4 regions of the Gellertiella sp. DMC107 genome follow, and region 1 is predicted to be linked to each of the others. Evidence: predicted binding sites of a transcription regulator. Region 1 holds the regulator's gene; each other region holds the start of a gene.
What was found. Region 1 encodes PhoB, which activates phosphate uptake and scavenging genes when phosphate is short. Its sites were predicted from a motif close to TGTCATNNANCTGTCAT; they were not measured.
Positions count from the first base shown of each region.

Region 2: ACT54B_RS04285 (YdcH family protein) is a predicted target of PhoB. The motif match lies at 2,138-2,154, and genes of this name have one in related genera.
Region 3: ACT54B_RS06195 (DUF1045 domain-containing protein) is a predicted target of PhoB. The motif match lies at 1,711-1,727, and genes of this name have one in related genera.
Region 4: phnC (phosphonate ABC transporter ATP-binding protein) is a predicted target of PhoB. The motif match lies at 2,247-2,263, and genes of this name have one in related genera.

Region 1 is NZ_JBQUZZ010000002.1:574,434-578,639, reverse strand. It holds gene ACT54B_RS08285 (acetylornithine transaminase) at 1-360, opposite strand, end outside; gene ACT54B_RS08280 (GcrA family cell cycle regulator) at 769-1,299, shown strand; gene phoB (phosphate regulon transcriptional regulator PhoB) at 1,383-2,066, opposite strand; gene phoU (phosphate signaling complex protein PhoU) at 2,088-2,804, opposite strand; gene pstB (phosphate ABC transporter ATP-binding protein PstB) at 2,854-3,669, opposite strand; gene pstA (phosphate ABC transporter permease PstA) at 3,683-4,206, opposite strand, start outside.
Region 2 is NZ_JBQUZZ010000001.1:907,874-912,079, reverse strand. It holds gene ykgO (type B 50S ribosomal protein L36) at 1-52, opposite strand, end outside; gene ACT54B_RS04300 (5-(carboxyamino)imidazole ribonucleotide synthase) at 226-1,296, opposite strand; gene purE (5-(carboxyamino)imidazole ribonucleotide mutase) at 1,296-1,790, opposite strand; gene ACT54B_RS04290 (YdcH family protein) at 1,810-2,013, opposite strand; gene ACT54B_RS04285 (YdcH family protein) at 2,218-2,388, shown strand; gene ACT54B_RS04280 (ArsR/SmtB family transcription factor) at 2,685-2,951, opposite strand; gene ACT54B_RS04275 (sulfite exporter TauE/SafE family protein) at 3,061-3,825, opposite strand; gene ACT54B_RS04270 (thiamine phosphate synthase) at 3,934-4,206, shown strand, end outside.
Region 3 is NZ_JBQUZZ010000002.1:152,087-156,292, reverse strand. It holds gene dapB (4-hydroxy-tetrahydrodipicolinate reductase) at 1-41, shown strand, start outside; gene ACT54B_RS06210 (2,3-bisphosphoglycerate-dependent phosphoglycerate mutase) at 67-702, shown strand; gene ACT54B_RS06205 (Panacea domain-containing protein) at 813-1,283, shown strand; gene ACT54B_RS06200 (hypothetical protein) at 1,261-1,671, shown strand; gene ACT54B_RS06195 (DUF1045 domain-containing protein) at 1,798-2,481, shown strand; gene ACT54B_RS06190 (alpha-D-ribose 1-methylphosphonate 5-triphosphate diphosphatase) at 2,500-3,639, shown strand; gene phnN (phosphonate metabolism protein/1,5-bisphosphokinase (PRPP-forming) PhnN) at 3,639-4,206, shown strand, end outside.
Region 4 is NZ_JBQUZZ010000003.1:142,642-146,847, forward strand. It holds gene phnE (phosphonate ABC transporter, permease protein PhnE) at 1-257, opposite strand, end outside; gene phnD (phosphonate ABC transporter substrate-binding protein) at 335-1,237, opposite strand; gene phnC (phosphonate ABC transporter ATP-binding protein) at 1,327-2,169, opposite strand; gene ACT54B_RS11460 (DapH/DapD/GlmU-related protein) at 2,322-2,936, opposite strand; gene phnL (phosphonate C-P lyase system protein PhnL) at 2,933-3,640, opposite strand; gene phnK (phosphonate C-P lyase system protein PhnK) at 3,645-4,206, opposite strand, start outside.

The DNA of each region.
Region 1 (4,206 bases):
CTCCGGGTGTCCCTTGGAGAAATGATAGCGGCGGGCGGTCTTGATCGCGCATTCCAGCGCCTCGGCGCCGGAATTGGTGAAGAAGACCTTGTCCGCGAAAGTAACCTTCATGAGGCGTTCGCCGAGCGCCTCCTGGCCGGGTACTTCGTAGAGGTTGGAGAGATGCCAGACCTTGCCGGCCTGCTCCGTCAGGGCCTTGATGAGGTGCGGATGGGCGTGACCCAGCGAATTCACCGCAACGCCGGCTGCAAAATCCAGATATCGCTCGCCGCTTTCCGTGGTCAGCCAGACGCCTTCGCCATGGGTAAAGCGCAGCGGCGTGCGGTTATACGTGTTGTAGAGCGGCGCGGCAGCGGCCATGACCCACCTCGTATCTCAAGAAAAGCAGCTTCGACAGGGACCACGGATGCAGGCCCGGAAAAATCAAAATGCCGCCTTTCGGCGGCGGCGCACTATCCCCATTTCGCACTGCAATGTCAACAAAACCGGTGCATTTCGCCGCGCGTTCCGCCCGAACGACCTGGCGTTACGAGAGGCAGGCGAAGCGAAGCGCGGGCGGGAAGCAAGTTGGGGAAAAGTCGAAAATCGAATCATGATGATTCCAGCGACTCTTGTCACGGAGTCAGCCTCACACTAGGTTAAATCTCAATTACTAGACTGCATGCGGCGGAACTAGTCACGACAATGGTGAGGCGTTTTGGCGCCGGGCAACACCCGGCGCTGGGTGACGGATTCTTTCCATCACAGGCGCGACAGCGGAGAATGTGCATGAACTGGACAGACGAGCGCGTTGAGAAACTCAAGAAGTTGTGGTCCGAAGGCCTGAGCGCCAGCCAGATCGCGGCCCAGCTGGGCGGCGTCAGCCGTAACGCTGTCATCGGCAAAGTGCATCGTCTCAGCCTGCCCGGACGGGCCAAGGCCGGCGGAACCGCACCTGCAACCGCAGCGCGCACGCCCAAGCGGACGACTTCTGCACCGCGCGCGCCGAATTATGCGGCCCGCGCCACGACCCGCACGGTTACCCGTACCCAGGGCGCCACCGTCGTGCGCGAGGAGATCGAGGTCGACACCGTCGAGGAAATGCAGTTCGTACCGGCGAGCAACGTGGTCGTGCCGATCTCGCGCCGCCTCGAACTGACCCAGCTGACCGAACGCACCTGCAAGTGGCCGGTCGGCGATCCGCTGAAGGACGATTTCCACTTCTGCGGCAATGACAGCCCGGACAGCTCCCCCTACTGCAACTACCATCAGAAGCTGGCCTATCAGCCGGTTTCGGACCGCCGCCGCGCCGCGCGCTGAGCGGGTTCGAGGATTGACGAAAAAACCCCGGTTCGCTGAACCGGGGTTTTTTCACGCCTGTCTCCGGCGGGCTTCGTCTCGCATCAGCCCTCGATCGAATAACCGGCGCCACGCACGGTGCGGATCACATCCGACATGCCGGGCAGGTTCACCGCCTTGCGCAGGCGGCCGATATGGACGTCGACGGTGCGTTCGTCCACGTAGATATCGTGACCCCAGACGCCATCGAGCAGCTGCGAGCGGGAGAAGACGCGGGCGGGCGAGGACATCAGGAATTCCAGCAGCTTGAATTCCGTCGGCCCAAGCCGCACCTCGCGGCCCTTGCGATGGACGCGGTGGGTTTCGCGGTCGAGTTCCAGCTCGCCGCAGCGCAGGACGCTGGCGAGAACCTCGGGCTTGGCACGGCGCAGCATCGCCTTGACGCGAGCCATGAGCTCCGGCGTGGAGAAGGGCTTCACCACATAGTCGTCGGCGCCGGTCGAAAGGCCGCGCACGCGCTCGTTCTCCTCGCCGCGCGCGGTCAGCATTATGATCGGCAGGCGCTCGGTTTCGGGGCGCTGGCGCAGCCGGCGGCAGAGCTCGATGCCGGAAACACCCGGCAGCATCCAGTCGAGAATGAGAAGATCAGGCACGCGCTCCTTCAGCCGGGTCTCGGCTTCATCGCCACGCATGATGGCATCCACCTCGAAACCTTCGGATTCGAGATTGTAGCGGAGGAGTTCGGAGATGGCCTCCTCGTCCTCGACAATGGCTACCCTTGGGGTCATGGCATCTATCCTTGCGGGCACTTATTCGGAAACGGCAGAGGTGACGGTGTTGGCAGTATCGTCCTTGGGACGCTCGCCCTCCGGCTGCGCGCCGGTTGCCATGTAGTAGATCGTCTCGGCGATGTTCGTGGCATGGTCGCCGATGCGCTCGATGTTCTTGGCGCAGAAGAGAAGATGGGTGCAGGGGGTGATGTTGCGCGGATCTTCCATCATGTAGGTCAAGAGCTCGCGGAAGATCGAGGTATACATGGCGTCGATTTCCTCGTCGCGCTCGCGGATCGACTTCGCCTTCTCAGCGGAGCGGGTCGTATAGACGTCCAGCACTTCCTTCAGCTGCATCAAGGCGAGCTCGGAAAGGTGCTCGAGGCCGCGGGCGAGCTTTCGCGGCACGCCCTGCGCCTGGACGGCAATCACCCGCTTGGCGGTGTTCTTGCCGAGATCGCCCACGCGCTCCAGATCGGCAGCGATGCGGATCGAGCCCATGATTTCGCGAAGATCGGCCGCCACAGGCTGGCGGCGGGCGATGATGATGACAGCCTTGTCGCCCACTTCCCGTTCCGCGGCATCGAGCACGGCATCGTCGGAAATCACCTTCTGGGCGAGCGCCGTGTCGGAGTTGACCAGCGCCTGGACCGCCTCGGAGACCATCTGTTCGGCCAGACCGCCCATCTCGGAAATGCGGCGCGCCAGAAATTTCAGTTCTTCGTCAAAGGCGGAGTAAATGTGGTTGGAAGCCATAAGCCTGTTCCTTGTTCAGCATTCGGACGGGGACGGAGGCAAGGTGGCCTCAGCCGAAGCGGCCCATGATGTAATCCTGAGTGCGGCTCTCGTCCGGATTGGTGAAGATCTTGTCCGTATCGTTCTCCTCGACGAGGTTGCCGAGGTGGAACATGGCCGTGCGCTGGGAGACGCGCGCGGCCTGCTGCATCGAATGGGTGACGATGACGATGGTGAAGTTGGACCGCAGCTCGTGGATCAATTCCTCGACCTTGGCGGTGGCGATGGGATCGAGCGCCGAGCAGGGCTCGTCCATCAGGATGACTTCCGGCGAAACGGCCACCGCACGGGCAATGCAGAGGCGCTGCTGCTGACCGCCGGAAAGGCCCGTGCCGGCTTCGTGCAGGCGATCCTTCACCTCGTTCCAGAGACCGGCCTTGATCAGGCTCGTCTCGACGATCTGATCGAGATCGGCCTTGTTGCGGGCGAGGCCGTGGATCTTCGGGCCGTAGGCGACATTTTCGTAGATCGACTTCGGGAAGGGATTGGGCTTCTGGAACACCATGCCGACGCGGGCGCGGAGTTCCACCACGTCGATCGACGGATCGTAGATATCCTGGCCATCCAGCGTGATCTGGCCGGTGACCCGGCAATTGTCGATCGTGTCGTTCATGCGGTTCAGCGACCGCAGGAAGGTGGACTTGCCGCAACCGGACGGGCCGATGAGAGCGGTCACCGTCTTTTCGCGGATCGGAAGGCTGACATCGAACAGTGCCTGCTTGGGCCCGTAAAACACGGACACCTTGTTGCCTATCATCTTGTAGACCGGTTCGTTCATCGTCTGGGCCTGTCTGGGTTCGAGAGTGGTTTCTGCCATCATGTTCATGGAACGTTTTTCCTTACCAGCGGCGTTCGAAGCGGCGACGCAGCAGAATGGCGCCGAGATTCATGAGGATGAGGAAGGTGAGAAGCACGATGATCGCGCCCGAGGTGCGCTCGGTGAAGGCGCGTTCGGCTTCGTTGGCCCACATGTAGATCTGCACCGGAAGGGCGGTCGAAGGTTCGAGCGGGGTGGCGGGGAAATCCGCCACGAAGGCCACCATGCCGATCAGCAGCAGCGGTGCAGTTTCACCGAGCGCATGGGCCAGACCGATGATGGTGCCGGTGAGGATGCCGGGCATGGCCAGCGGCAGCACGTGATGGAAGATGGTCTGCATCTTCGAGGCGCCGAGGCCGAGCGCTGCGGCGCGGATCGACGGCGGCACGGCCTTCAGCGAGGCGCGGGTGGCGATGATGATGGTCGGAAGCGTCATCAGCGTCAGCACCAGGCCGCCCACCAGGGCCGCAGAGCGCGGCATGCCGGCAAAATTGATGAAGATCGACAGGCCGAGGAGACCGTAGACGATGGACGGCACCGCCGCGA
Region 2 (4,206 bases), on a different contig from region 1:
GGTTGTCGCGGTGACGGGCCTTGAGCGACTTGAGCGAATTCTTGATCTTCATTTTTCTGATCCGCGATGTTTGACGGGGAACTCGACATTCGCCCGGGAACTGTGAAACTTCAAAGCGTGCTCGTGCCCGCTTCCTTGGGTTGGCAGGCAATTACCTGTTTGACCCTTTTCTGTCAACCGCTTCGGGGCGTGAATCCGGCCCGCGCGGTGGATGAACCCGCGCTTTTATGCCGTCTTGCGGCCGGAAAGTACGGTAACATGCCCCATCTTGCGGCCCGGCCGCGCCTCGGTCTTGCCATAGAGATGGACGAGGGAATCGTCCCGCTTCAGCCAGCTGGGCACGTCGTTCATGTCGTCGCCGATCAGATTCTGCATGACACAGTCTGAATGACGCTGCGGATTGCCGAGCGGCAGGCCGGCAATGGCGCGGATATGCTGTTCGAACTGCGAGATGACGCAGGCAGCCTCCGTCCAGTGGCCGGAATTATGCACGCGTGGCGCGATTTCGTTGGCGACCAGCGATCCATCGGCCAGCACGAAGAATTCCATGCCCACCACGCCCACATAGGAAAGCTCGTTGAGCAGTTTTTCCGCGGCACGCTTTGCAGCCTCCGCGGTGTCTGCGCCGATTGCGGCCGGCAGGGTGGATGTATGGAGAATACCGTTCCGGTGCACGTTTTCAGCCGGATCGTAGGCGGAGACCGTACCGTCAGTCGCGCGCGCCGCGATGACCGAGATTTCCCGCACGAAGGGGACGAAGCTTTCGAGAATGAGAGGCACCGCGCCCAGCGCAGCATAACCGCCCTCGGGGCTGTCCTCGGGGCCGCGATAGACCTTCTGTCCCTTTCCGTCATAGCCGAGGCGACGGGTCTTCAGCACGCCCTTGTGGCCGAAGGCGGCAAGCGCCTCCTTCAGGTCCGCATCGCTGTCGATGGCCCGGAAATCGGCGGTCGGGATGCCGCAGGCATTGAGGAAGCGTTTCTCCGTCAGGCGGTCCTGCGCCACTTCCAGCGCCTTCGGCGGCGGATAGACGGGCAGGCGGGCCGCGAGCCGCTCGGCGGCCGAGACGGGGACATTCTCGAATTCATAGGTTACGACGCCGGCCAGTTCCGCCAGGCGGTCGAGGGCATCGGGATCGTCGTAGGCGGCGGTGATCTGGCTGTTGGCCACCTGGGCGGCCGGGCAGTCGGCCTGCGGCTCCAGGATCACGGTGCGGAAATTCAGGCGTGCGGCAGCCATCGCCAGCATGCGGCCGAGCTGGCCGCCGCCGATAATGCCGATCGTATGGTTTTTCATCAGGCTTCGTCCATGGGATATTCGGCAACGGCATCCGTCTGACGCTCGCGCCATTCATCGAGGCGCTCGGCGAGCGCATCGTCATAAAGGGCAAGCACGGCGGCCGCGAGAAGGGCTGCATTGACTGCACCCGCCTTGCCGATGGCCAGTGTGCCAACCGGTATGCCAGCGGGCATCTGCACGATGGAGAGCAGGCTGTCCTGGCCGGACAGGGCCTTCGATTGCACGGGAACGCCGAAAACGGGCAGGGGGGTCATCGAGGCGCACATGCCGGGCAAGTGCGCAGCACCGCCAGCACCGGCGATAACCACCTTGAAGCCTTCGTCCCGTGCCGATTTGGCAAAACGCACCAACCGGTCCGGCGTGCGATGTGCCGACACGATACGGGCCTCGTAGGCAATGTCGAGCGCATCCAGCGTATCTGCGGCATTCTTCATGGTCTCCCAGTCGGACTGGCTGCCCATGATGATGGCGACCGGAGGTCTTTCGGTCATCTCGGTCTCCTCGGCGCGGTCAGGCAATGATGTCGGGGATGATCTGGTCTTCGAGCTTGGTGATCTTGTCCTTGATCGCCAGCTTCTTCTTCTTCATCCGCTGGATGCGCAGCATGTCGCAGCCGGTCTGGATCATGGCATTGATGGCCGCATCATAGTCCTCGTGCTCCTGCCGGAGCCGCGCCACAATCAGCCTGACTTCCGCCTGATCCTGATCCGCCATTCCTCGATCCCCATTCCAGTCTCGCGGACCATTCTGTCCGCATCCCCATGCTTTGAGCAAGCTCCTATCACCAAATACCGGTAACGGGAAGTTAGGCCTGCGGCAGAAATCGCCTTCGACAAAGCTTCATAAACGTGTCACACTCCTTTTGTTGACCACGAGCCCCGGCTCGCCCGGGCAAATAAAGAGAGGAAGGACATTCATATGACCATTGAGGCTCATCTGAAATCGCTTGAACAGAAGCATGTCGCCCTTGAAAGAGAACTCCATTCCGCCATGACATCGCCCTCTACGGACGATCAGCACATTTCGGACCTCAAGCGCCGCAAGCTTCGTTTGAAGGACGAGATGGAGCGCTTGAAGACCAGGCACTGACCGTCATGCGGATGACAGCCTGACACCATAGGAGGGTGACTAGGCAACCGAAAGAAACCTTCATCAAAGCCCGTGCCGTCGTGGTTCGTTCCGGCACAGGCGAAGGGCCTAAAGGCCAAGGCAATCAAAAGCAGCGGGGAAATCGCCCCGCATGAACCGGCAAGCGCTTCCGGGCGCAGGCATCGATCTGCACAAGGATCGGCCGGTCGTTCTCACAACCATCGGCGGCATACCCCCGCCTGGGGCGAAAGCCCGCCGATGGCCTTGAGGGCGGTGTTGCAACCTCATCTCCAAAATCAGGGTTCTGCCCAGAACTGGTCCAGCCACAGGATCAAACGGTCGAAGCCGCGCGGGTTGATGCCATAGAAGCGCCGCGTACCTTCCTGGTGGACCGTTACCAGCCCGCAGTCCAGAAGCGCTTTCAAATGTTGGGAAACCGCCGGGCGGCTGATGGGGAGGCCCTCCGCCAGCACGGATACGGTCTTTTCACCGCGCCGCAATTCCTCGAGCAACAGCCGGCGGTGCGGATCGGCAATCGCGCTGAATGGATCGATGCTGGACATGGCCTTGGCTCTCATCCCCCGCGCCGTGCCCGGGAAAAGGCGCGGCGGAAGGCGAGACTAGCGGAGTTTTTGCAGCGCGAAAAGATATCTTTTGCGGGTGCTAAGAGGGTCAGCCCGGCAGCCCGCTGATGAAGAGGCGCAGGCCCGCCAGAAGCGCCATGCCATACATGACAGGATAGTAGGTTTCCGGGCGCATGCGCTTGACAATCCAGGCGCCGGCCATGGTGGCAAAAGGCGCAAAGGGCAGGAGCGTCAGCGAAATCCAGAGATTTTCCGTATCGATCTGGCCGAGCGAGGCATAGGCCCCGAGTTTGACCAGATTGAGCACCGCGAAGAAGCGGACGGAGGTGCCGGTGAACGCCTTGGGATCGAGTCCGAGTGGCAAGGCATAGATCTGGAAAGGCGGGCCGCCCGCATGGGTGACGAAGCTGGTATAGCCGGACAGCGTGCCCCAGAAGCCGGCAGCCGCCCGGTTCGGCTGCTTCGCGGCGATGATCGTGCCGCGCGCGGCGCGCAGCCGGTTATAGAAATAGCGCAGCGCAAAAAGGACCGTCATGGCTCCGATCAGAAGCCGGAGGATCGCTCCCGGAACCATGGCCGCCGTTGCCCAGCCGATGCCGATCCCCAGCATCGCGCCCGGCAGCATGCTCAGAAGCAGGGGGGTATTTCCGTGCTTTCGCCAGATGAACAGCGACACCCAGTCCATGAAGATCAGCACGGGCAGCAGGATGGCTGCAGCCTTGACCGGTGAAATGACGAAGGCCAGCAGCGGAACCCCCATCATGGACAAGGCCTCGCCCATGCCGCCTTTTGTGAGGCCCACGAGGATAACGGCGGGGATGGCAGTCAGATAAAAGGCGGTGTCCGGCGTCATGGAGAGTTGATCCTTTGGCAGGAGAGGTCTATCGGATTCCGGATAAAGACACGAGGGCGTCCAGGGCTGTATCCGGCCATTCGGGACGACGATCCAGAGAAAATTGCCATGAGCTCACCAGAAGACCGTTGCCGCCTCGTTCTGATCCTGCCCGAAGAAGCCGGGGAAGATGGTGGCGTGGCCGCCCTTTCCGCCGCCCTCAAGGGTGGCGATGTGGCCTCCGTCATCCTGCCGCAATACGGGTTTTCCGATGCGGAGTACCAGAAGCGGGCGCAGGCGCTCGTGCCGCTCATCCAGGATGCCGGTGCGGCGGCCCTTTTGTCAGGCGACAGCCGGGTGGCGGGCCGGGTCAAGGCGGACGGACTTCACATCGAGGGGAAA
Region 3 (4,206 bases), 420 kb from region 1:
TCTATTCCATGCTCGACGTGCTCGGGCTTTCCAACGCATGACATCCTCTATCAGGGAGATTTTCGAATGAGCGGTACTCTGGTGCTTGTCCGTCACGGGCAGAGCGAATGGAACCTCAAGAACCTCTTCACCGGCTGGCGCGATCCGGACCTGACGCCGCTCGGGGTTCAGGAAGCCAATGCCGGCGGCAAGGCGCTCGCCGATTACGGCATGAAGTTCGACATCGCCTTCACCTCCACGCTGTCGCGCGCCCAGAAGACCTGCCAGATCGTGCTCGACAATATCGGCCAGCCGAACCTCGAAACGATCCGCAACGAGGCGCTGAACGAGCGCGACTATGGCGACCTCTCCGGCCTCAACAAGGACGATGCCCGCGCCAAATGGGGCGAGGAGCAGGTGCATATCTGGCGCCGCTCCTATGACGTGCCGCCGCCGGGCGGGGAAAGCCTGAAGGATACGGGCGCCCGCGTCTGGCCCTATTACATGACCGAGATCCTGCCCCGCGTGCTGCGCGGCGAAAAGGTGCTGGTGGCCGCGCATGGCAATTCGCTGCGTTCGCTGCTGATGGTGCTCGACCGGCTCGACCGCGAGCAGATCCTCTCCGTCAACCTCGCGACGGGCGTGCCGATGGTCTACAAGCTGAACGCCGATTCCACCGTCGCCTCCAAGGACGTGCTGGGCGACATGTCCGCCGCCCATTGAGGCAACATCGCAGGCTGCTCTTGAATAGCCGCAGCGGATCCGATACTGTATATTAGAAATTTCGACAGGCGGCCTCCCAGCCGCCTTTCAGATTCACGGTGGAGTAAACGATGGCATATCAGCTGGAATACATCGCTGACCGGTTCATCGAGCTCGCCGGGGAGGCGGGTCTTACCCATATGCAGATACAAAAGCTGGTGTATCTGGCCCACGAATTTTCAATCCGTCGATATCGCGAACCACTTGTGGATTGCAATCCTGAAGTATGGCCCTATGGCCCGGTCTTCAGCCGCCTTTATCATCGGCTCAAGATCTGGAAGAGCCAGCCTATCAAAAGCAAAATAGACTTTTGGTCGGGCGGACAGCCTGTCGAACTTGATGAAACATCGGAAAAAGTCGTGAAAGCAATTTGGGAAAGATTCGGCCATTTTTCGGGAGCCGATCTATCCAATCTGACTCATGCGCCGGGTACACCTTGGCGCGAAATAGCAGAACGCGAAAAATATGTTGTGCCCAAGGGTACTGAAATAACTTTTGACGATATAAGGGCTGCGAAAAATGGGGTTGCGCCTGTGGCGTAAGAATCCGCCAAAAAGCAAATACGACAAAAATCTTCGGCTTGACAGAGACCCCTATGGCCAAGAAGAAGACGGAGCAATATTCAAGCATCCGATCGATGATCTGGATGATCTTGACCGTCGCGAACGAGCACAGGACATGGGCGAGCGTATAATCTACGCAGATCGATCTTTCATTATCACCTTGTGCTGGGCCGCATTTCTCATACTTTTTCCCATTCTTCAGCTCTGCGTGGTAAGCTCCGGCAGAACAGGAATGAACGATGGCCCTTTCATTGCGGTCGTCACCACGACAACCGCATCTGTCTTCGGTTTCTGGACTTTGGTAGGCCTCTATCTATTCGAGCCCAAAAGCAAGTCTAAGAAGCACGGTGAACACACCAAGTCATAACGCCATAAGTAATGGCCAGAGTGGTGGATCGTCCCCAGTCGTTATCAATCTGTCATTTTCTTCCGCCAAAGCGATGTAGACTCACAACCGTTCGAATCGCCCTCTTCCACCGGAAGGAAGATCATCTTGCGCCACGCCCTCTATGTCGCTCCGCCCGCCGATCATCCCCTGACGCGCGCTGCCGTCAGATGGCTCGGCCGCGATGCCTTCGGCGGTCCGGCGCTCACGGATCCGCCCGCGGAGACAGGGCTGGAGCCGGATTTCTGGAAGGCGATCACCGCCGATCCGCGTCGCTACGGGTTTCACGCGACGATCAAGGCGCCCTTCCGCCTGGCGGAGGGACGGACGAGCGCGGAACTGGAAACCGCCGTCGAGACATTTGCCGGCGAGCACAAGGCTTTCGAGATCACCCTTGCGCTGGCCGCCATCGGCCCCTTCTTCGCGCTGATCGAGGACGAGCCGAGCGCAGCACTCGCCACCTTTGCCGGCGCTGTGGTGACGGATTTCGAGCCGTTTCGTGCGCCGCTTTCCGAGGCCGACTATGCCCGCCGCCGGCCGGAGCGCCTCTCGCCGCGCGAGCGGGAACTGCTCGACCAGTGGGGCTATCCTTATGTCTTCGACCAGTTCCAGTTCCACATGAGCCTGACCGGACCCGTGCCGGTCGAGCGGCAGGAGGATGTCTATAAGGCCCTGAAGCGGCATTTCCGCGCCTTCATCGGCAAGCCGCTTACCGTTTCCCACCTTGCCCTTTTCGACGAGCCGGAAAGTGGCGCCGATTTCACCGTTCGGGCGCTTTGCCCGCTTGCCTGATCCAACAAGAGATTTTCAATGACCCAGGAATCCGTTCTGAAGAATGCCCGCATCGTGCTGGAAGACGCGATCCTTTCCGGATCGGTGCTGATCCGCGACGGGAAGATTGCCGACATTTCCGAGACATCCACCGCGACCGGCGAGGACATGGAGGGCGATTACCTGATCCCCGGCCTCGTCGAGCTCCATACGGACCATCTGGAAATCCACTATGCGCCGCGCGCCGGGCTTCGCTGGAACAAGACTGCCGCCATTCAGGCCCATGATGCACAGGTGGCCTCGTCCGGCATCACCACGGTCTTCGATTGCCTGCGCATGGGCGCGGAACTCGATTCCGGCTTCCAGAAGGGCGAGATGCGGGAGATGGCGGATGCGATCCAGAAGGCTTCCGCCGAGGGGCGGCTGCGGGCCGAGCACCTGCTGCACCTGCGCTGCGAGGTCTCGACTTCAGACGTGCTCGAGCATGTGGAGGATTTCGCGGCCGACCCGAATGTGCGCCTCGTCTCGCTGATGGATCATGCGCCCGGTCAGCGCCAGTTCCAGACGATGGACCAGTATATTTTCTACTACAAGACCTCGAAGGGCCTTTCGGACGAGGCCTTTGCCGATTACGTCAAGCGCCGGCTTGAGGCCTCCGACCGGTTCGCCCGGCCGCATCGCGAAGCGCTCGCCGCCTTCTGCCGGGAGCGGGGCATTGCGCTGGCGAGCCATGACGATGCGACGCTCGACCATGTGGAAGAGGCGGTTTCCTACGGCACGCGATTGGCCGAATTCCCGACCAGCATCGAGGCTGCCCGCGCCTCCCACGAGGCGGGCATGAGCGTGCTGATGGGCGCGCCGAACGTGGTGCGGGGCGGCTCCCATTCCGGCAATATCGCCGCGAGCGATCTCGCCGCCCTTGGTCTCCTCGACGTGCTGTCCTCCGACTATGTGCCGCTCAGCCTGCTGCATGCGCCTTTCATTCTGGCAGATACCGTGGAGGGCCTCGACCTGCCGAAGGCGATCTCGCTGGTGTCGGCGACGCCCGCCCGCACGGCCCATCTCCATGACCGGGGCCGGATCGCGCCGGGGCTCCGCGCCGATCTCGTCCGCGTCGAGCGGCATGACGACGTGCCCGTCGTGCGCTCCGTCTGGCGTCAGGGCAAGCGGGTGGCGTGATGGACGGCTCTTCTCCGGCTTCCCCCGCCGGCCTGCTCGTGGCCGTGGTCGGCCCGAGCGGGGCCGGCAAGGACACGCTGATCGATGCGGTCCGCCGCCATTTCGCGGGGACCGAAACGGTCCGCATCGTGCGCCGGGTGATCACAAGACCGGCAGAGGCGGGCGGCGAGGACCACCGGCCCGTCACGGAAGAGGAATTCGAACGGCTCCGGCAGACGGGCGCCTTTGCCTGTTTCTGGCGGGCGCATGGGCTGTCCTACGGCATTCCGGCCGAGGCCAGGGAACAGGTGGAGGCGGGCCTGCTCGTCATCGCCAATGGCTCGCGCTCGGCGCTTCCGCATTTCCGCGCGGCCTTTCCGCGGCTGAAGGTGCTGAACATCACGGCCCGGCCCGAAGTGCTCGCCGAACGCCTCGCCGCCCGCGGCCGCGAAAGCCGCGAGGACATCCTGCGCCGCCTCGATCGTTCGAGCCTGGAGGTCGAGGGCGATTTCGACGTGGTGACGATCGACAATTCGGGCCGTCTTGAGGAAGCGGAAAAGGCGATCGTCGAATTTTTCATCGGTCTCG
Region 4 (4,206 bases), on a different contig from region 1:
AGAAGGGCGCGGAAAATCTCCCATCCGTCCCGCGGGACGAAATCGCGGAAGAAGTCGAAGAAATAGGGCAGGCGGTCGAAAAACTTGCCTGCATTCGTTTCGTTTGCGAACCAGAGCGATCCCATGGTCGCGACGATAATGCCCACGAGGCCGAGGATACTGTACATGCGCCGACGGGCGGCCAGTTCCGCCCAGTGGCGTTCGACGTCGCTGCCCCGGGGGGAAAGCCGCGCGTGGTTTGGCTGGGGATTTGTCATGTCGTTACGCCATTCGCCGGATCGGAAAAAAGCCGGCAGAGCCCTCAGACTCTGCCGGCCAGGGGGGCGGAAGGGGATCAGCCGCCGACGGTTGCCTTGCGGGCTTCGATGATCGGTGCGTAGAAATCCGGGGTCACTTCCGTGAAGGACTGGAAGTCGCCGCCTTCGATAGCCGCGAAGCAGGCCGGATCGGACTTCGGCAGATCGAGCATGAACTGCTTGAACTTGGCCTTCATGTCGTCGTTGAGCGAGGTACGGACGACGAGCGGACCGTTCGGGATCATCGGCGAACGCCACAGCTCGACCAGGTCGTCCATGTTCAGGATGCCCTTGTCGACCATCTTCTTCAGGTTGCCGGAGGTGTAGCCGGTCTTGAACTCGCCCACACCCGAACCGAAGGTGGTGCCGGCATCGAAGGTGCCCTTCAGCACTTCGAGAACCAGATTTTCGTGGCCACCGCCGAAGCCGGTTTCGGCGAAGAATTCCTTCACCGGCATGCCGATGTCCTTCGGCAGCGAAACCAGCGGAACGAGATAGCCGGAGGTGCTGTCCGGATCGGCGAAGCCGAGCTTCTTGCCCTTCAGGTCCTCAAGCTTGGTGATGCCACTGTCCTTGCGGGCGACCATGATGGAGTAATAGCCCTTGGAGCCGTCGGTCTGGACGGTGGTCAGGATCGGCTGCACGGCATCGGCCTTGGCAAGCGCAACCTTGGCATAGCCGGAGGCGCCGAGTTCGGCGAAGTCGAGCGTACCGCCGAGCAGGCCCTGAATGACGCCGTCATAATCGGCAGCCGGGAAGAGCGAGACCTTCTCGACGCCCAGAACGGCCGGAAGCTTTTCCGTGAGGCACTGATGATTGCGCAGACGGTCTGCTTCGTTCTCGCCGCCGATCAGGCCGATGCGGAACTCCTTCAGGTCTTCGGCATGGGCTGCACCCATGAGCGACAGCAGCGCGACCGTGCTGAACAGGATCTTCTTCATGACAATAGTCTCCCTCGTCCGGTCCTTGCCGGAACATTGCGTGGCAGATGAAGTGGGGGCCCTTGACGCGGGCTGACGATCCGGACCGGTTACAGGCCCGCCAGAACCAGTGGCTGGAGGCTGGAGGATGCGGTTTTGCGAGCCGCGACAGCGGGGCGCTCGGGCAGGGCGGTCGAGGTCATCGTTTCGTCCAGTCCGTCTTCGGTTCCGTAGATGGTGGCGACGGCCTGGCCGTCCAGATGCTCCGCCGGGCCGTCGAAGACCACGCGACCATCGGCCATGCCGACGATGCGCTGGCAATAGGCACGGGCGGTATCGAGCGTGTGCAGGTTGACGATAACGGTGATGCCTTCCCGCTCGTTGATGTCGCGCAGCGCATCCATGACGATCTTGGCATTCAGCGGATCGAGCGAGGCGATGGGCTCGTCGGCGAGCAGGACCTTTGGACGCTGCATCAGTGCCCGGGCAATGGCGACACGCTGCTGCTGGCCACCGGAAAGCGTACCGGCGGGCTGCAGGGCCACCTGCTCGATCCCCAGACGCTCCAGCGCTGCAATCGCCTCTATGCGTTCCTCGCGGCTGAAAAGCCCGAGGACATTCATCAAGGTGGAGCGCTCGTTGAGGCGTCCGAGAAGCACGTTGGTCAGCACGTCCAGTCGCGGGACCAGATTGAACTGCTGGAAGATCATGGCGCAGTCCTTCTGCCAGGCGCGCAGGGCGGCGCCCTTCAGTCGGCCGACTTCCAGATCGCCGTAGTGGATCGAACCTGCGGTGGCAGCGGCCAGCCGGTTCAGCATCCGCAGAAGGGTGGACTTGCCCGCCCCCGAGCGCCCGATAATGCCCACCATCTGTCCCTGCGGAATGGTGAGGCTGACATTGTTCACCGCAAGCTTGCGGCCGAACTGGCAGGTCACGTCTCGGAGCTGGAACATGGGTTCATCCCTCTTCTCGGTTCGGGCGGCCGGAAGCGCGCCCTTCATTCGTCTGATCATTGACATACAGGAGCTTCATGAAGGCTGGATGTCAGTTCGAAGGCGGTTTTGTTGCAGTATGAAAGTTATACATTAACTGTAACAATTGCCTGTTAGGCGCTGTATTTGCAGATGAAATCCGCAGCGCTTAAGGTACGAAAATCCGGAAGTGCTGAACGGAGCCTGTCATGGTCCCAATCCCACCAGGCAAGCTGGATGAAGGCTTCTGCAGTCTTTCTGTCAAAGCGCTCGCGGATGGTGCGGGCCGGGACGCCGCCGACGATCGTGTAGGGTTCCACATCTTTCGAGACGACGGCGCCCGCGCCAATCACGGCTCCGTCGCCGACGGTCACGCCGGGCAGCACCGTTGCGCCATGGCCAATCCAGACATCATGTCCGATGATCACACGGTTATCGCGTCGCCAGGCAAAGAAGTCCGTCTCGTTCTGCTCTTCGGTCCAGTAATCACCTGCCCTGTAGGTGAAGTGATGAAGCGTTGGCCGCCAGGTCGGGTGGTTGGTGGCATTCAGGCGAACCGACGATGCGATATTGGCGAACTTGCCGATAGTGGCACACCAGACCGAACCATCCTGCATGATGTAGGAATAATCGCCGATCTCCGTCTCGCTGATGCGGCAGCGGTCTGCCACTTCGGTGTAACGACCGAGCTTGACGTCGTGCAGTTCGGCGGTCGGATGAATGAGGGGTGTTTCGCTCAGCTTGGTCATGCGGCCATTTCCCGGACTGAAAAGGTCGACACATCGAGGATCTCGTCGGCGACGGCATCGCGCACTTCCTCATCATGGAAAATGCCGAGCAGGGCTGTACCGGTCTGCTTTTTCTCGCGTATCATCTCCACCACCACTTGCCGGTTACGGGCGTCGAGCGAGGCGGTCGGCTCATCGAGGAGCAGGACTCTGTGATCGGTGATGAAACCTCGGGCGATGTTCACGCGCTGCTGCTCGCCGCCGGAGAAAGTCGCGGGCGGGAGGCTCCAGAGCGTTTCCGGCAGGTTCAGGCGCGCCAGAAGACAGGCGGCCGTTGCTCGGGCCTCATGGACGTGAGTGCCACGGGCAACCAGCGGTTCGGCAACGACATCCAGCGCACTGACGCGGGGGACTACACGCAGGAATTGGCTGACATATCCGAGGGTTTCACGGCGTACTTCAAGCACGGTGCGAGGATCGGCCGTCGCAAGATCGACCGGTTCGCCGCGATGCAGAACGCGGATTTCGCCGCTATCGACGCCGTAATTGCCGTAGAGCATCTTGAGGATAGAGCTCTTTCCGACGCCCGAGGGGCCGCCGAGAACGACGCAGCGACCGGAGGGCACGGAGAAGGAGACATTGCGCACCACATCCAGCCGGATGCCGTCGCGCAGATGCATGGTGAAGCTTTTCGCCACGCGGGAGACTTCGAGGGGATGGGTCATCACATCAGACCTGCAGGATCGAGGAAACGAGAAGCTGGGTGTAGGGCTCGCGCGGATCGTCCAGCACACGGTCGGTGAGACCCTGCTCGATCACGTGGCCGTCCTTCATCACCATCATCCGGTGTGACAGCAGCCGGGCGACCGCAAGGTCATGGGTGACGACGATGGCCGACAGGCCGAGATCGTGCACGAGGCCGCGAACGAGATCGAGGAGGCGGGCCTGCACCGAGACATCGAGGCCGCCGGTCGGCTCGTCCATGAAGACGAGGCGCGGACCGGTGATGAGGTTGCGAGCGATCTGCAGGCGCTGGCGCATGCCGCCGGAGAAGGCGCGCGGCTGGTCATCGATGCGGCTCGGCGAGATTTCCACCCGGGACAGCCAGTCGGAGGCGGCCTCGCGGATCTCGGCATAATGGCGATGCCCGATGGCCATCAGCCGTTCGCCCACATTGGCACCGGCCGATACCGTCATGCGCAGCCCGTCTGCCGGGTTCTGGTGCACGAAGCCCCAGTCGGTGCGCATGAGGAAGCGCCGTTCGGCCTCGGTCAGATGCGAAAGCTCCCGG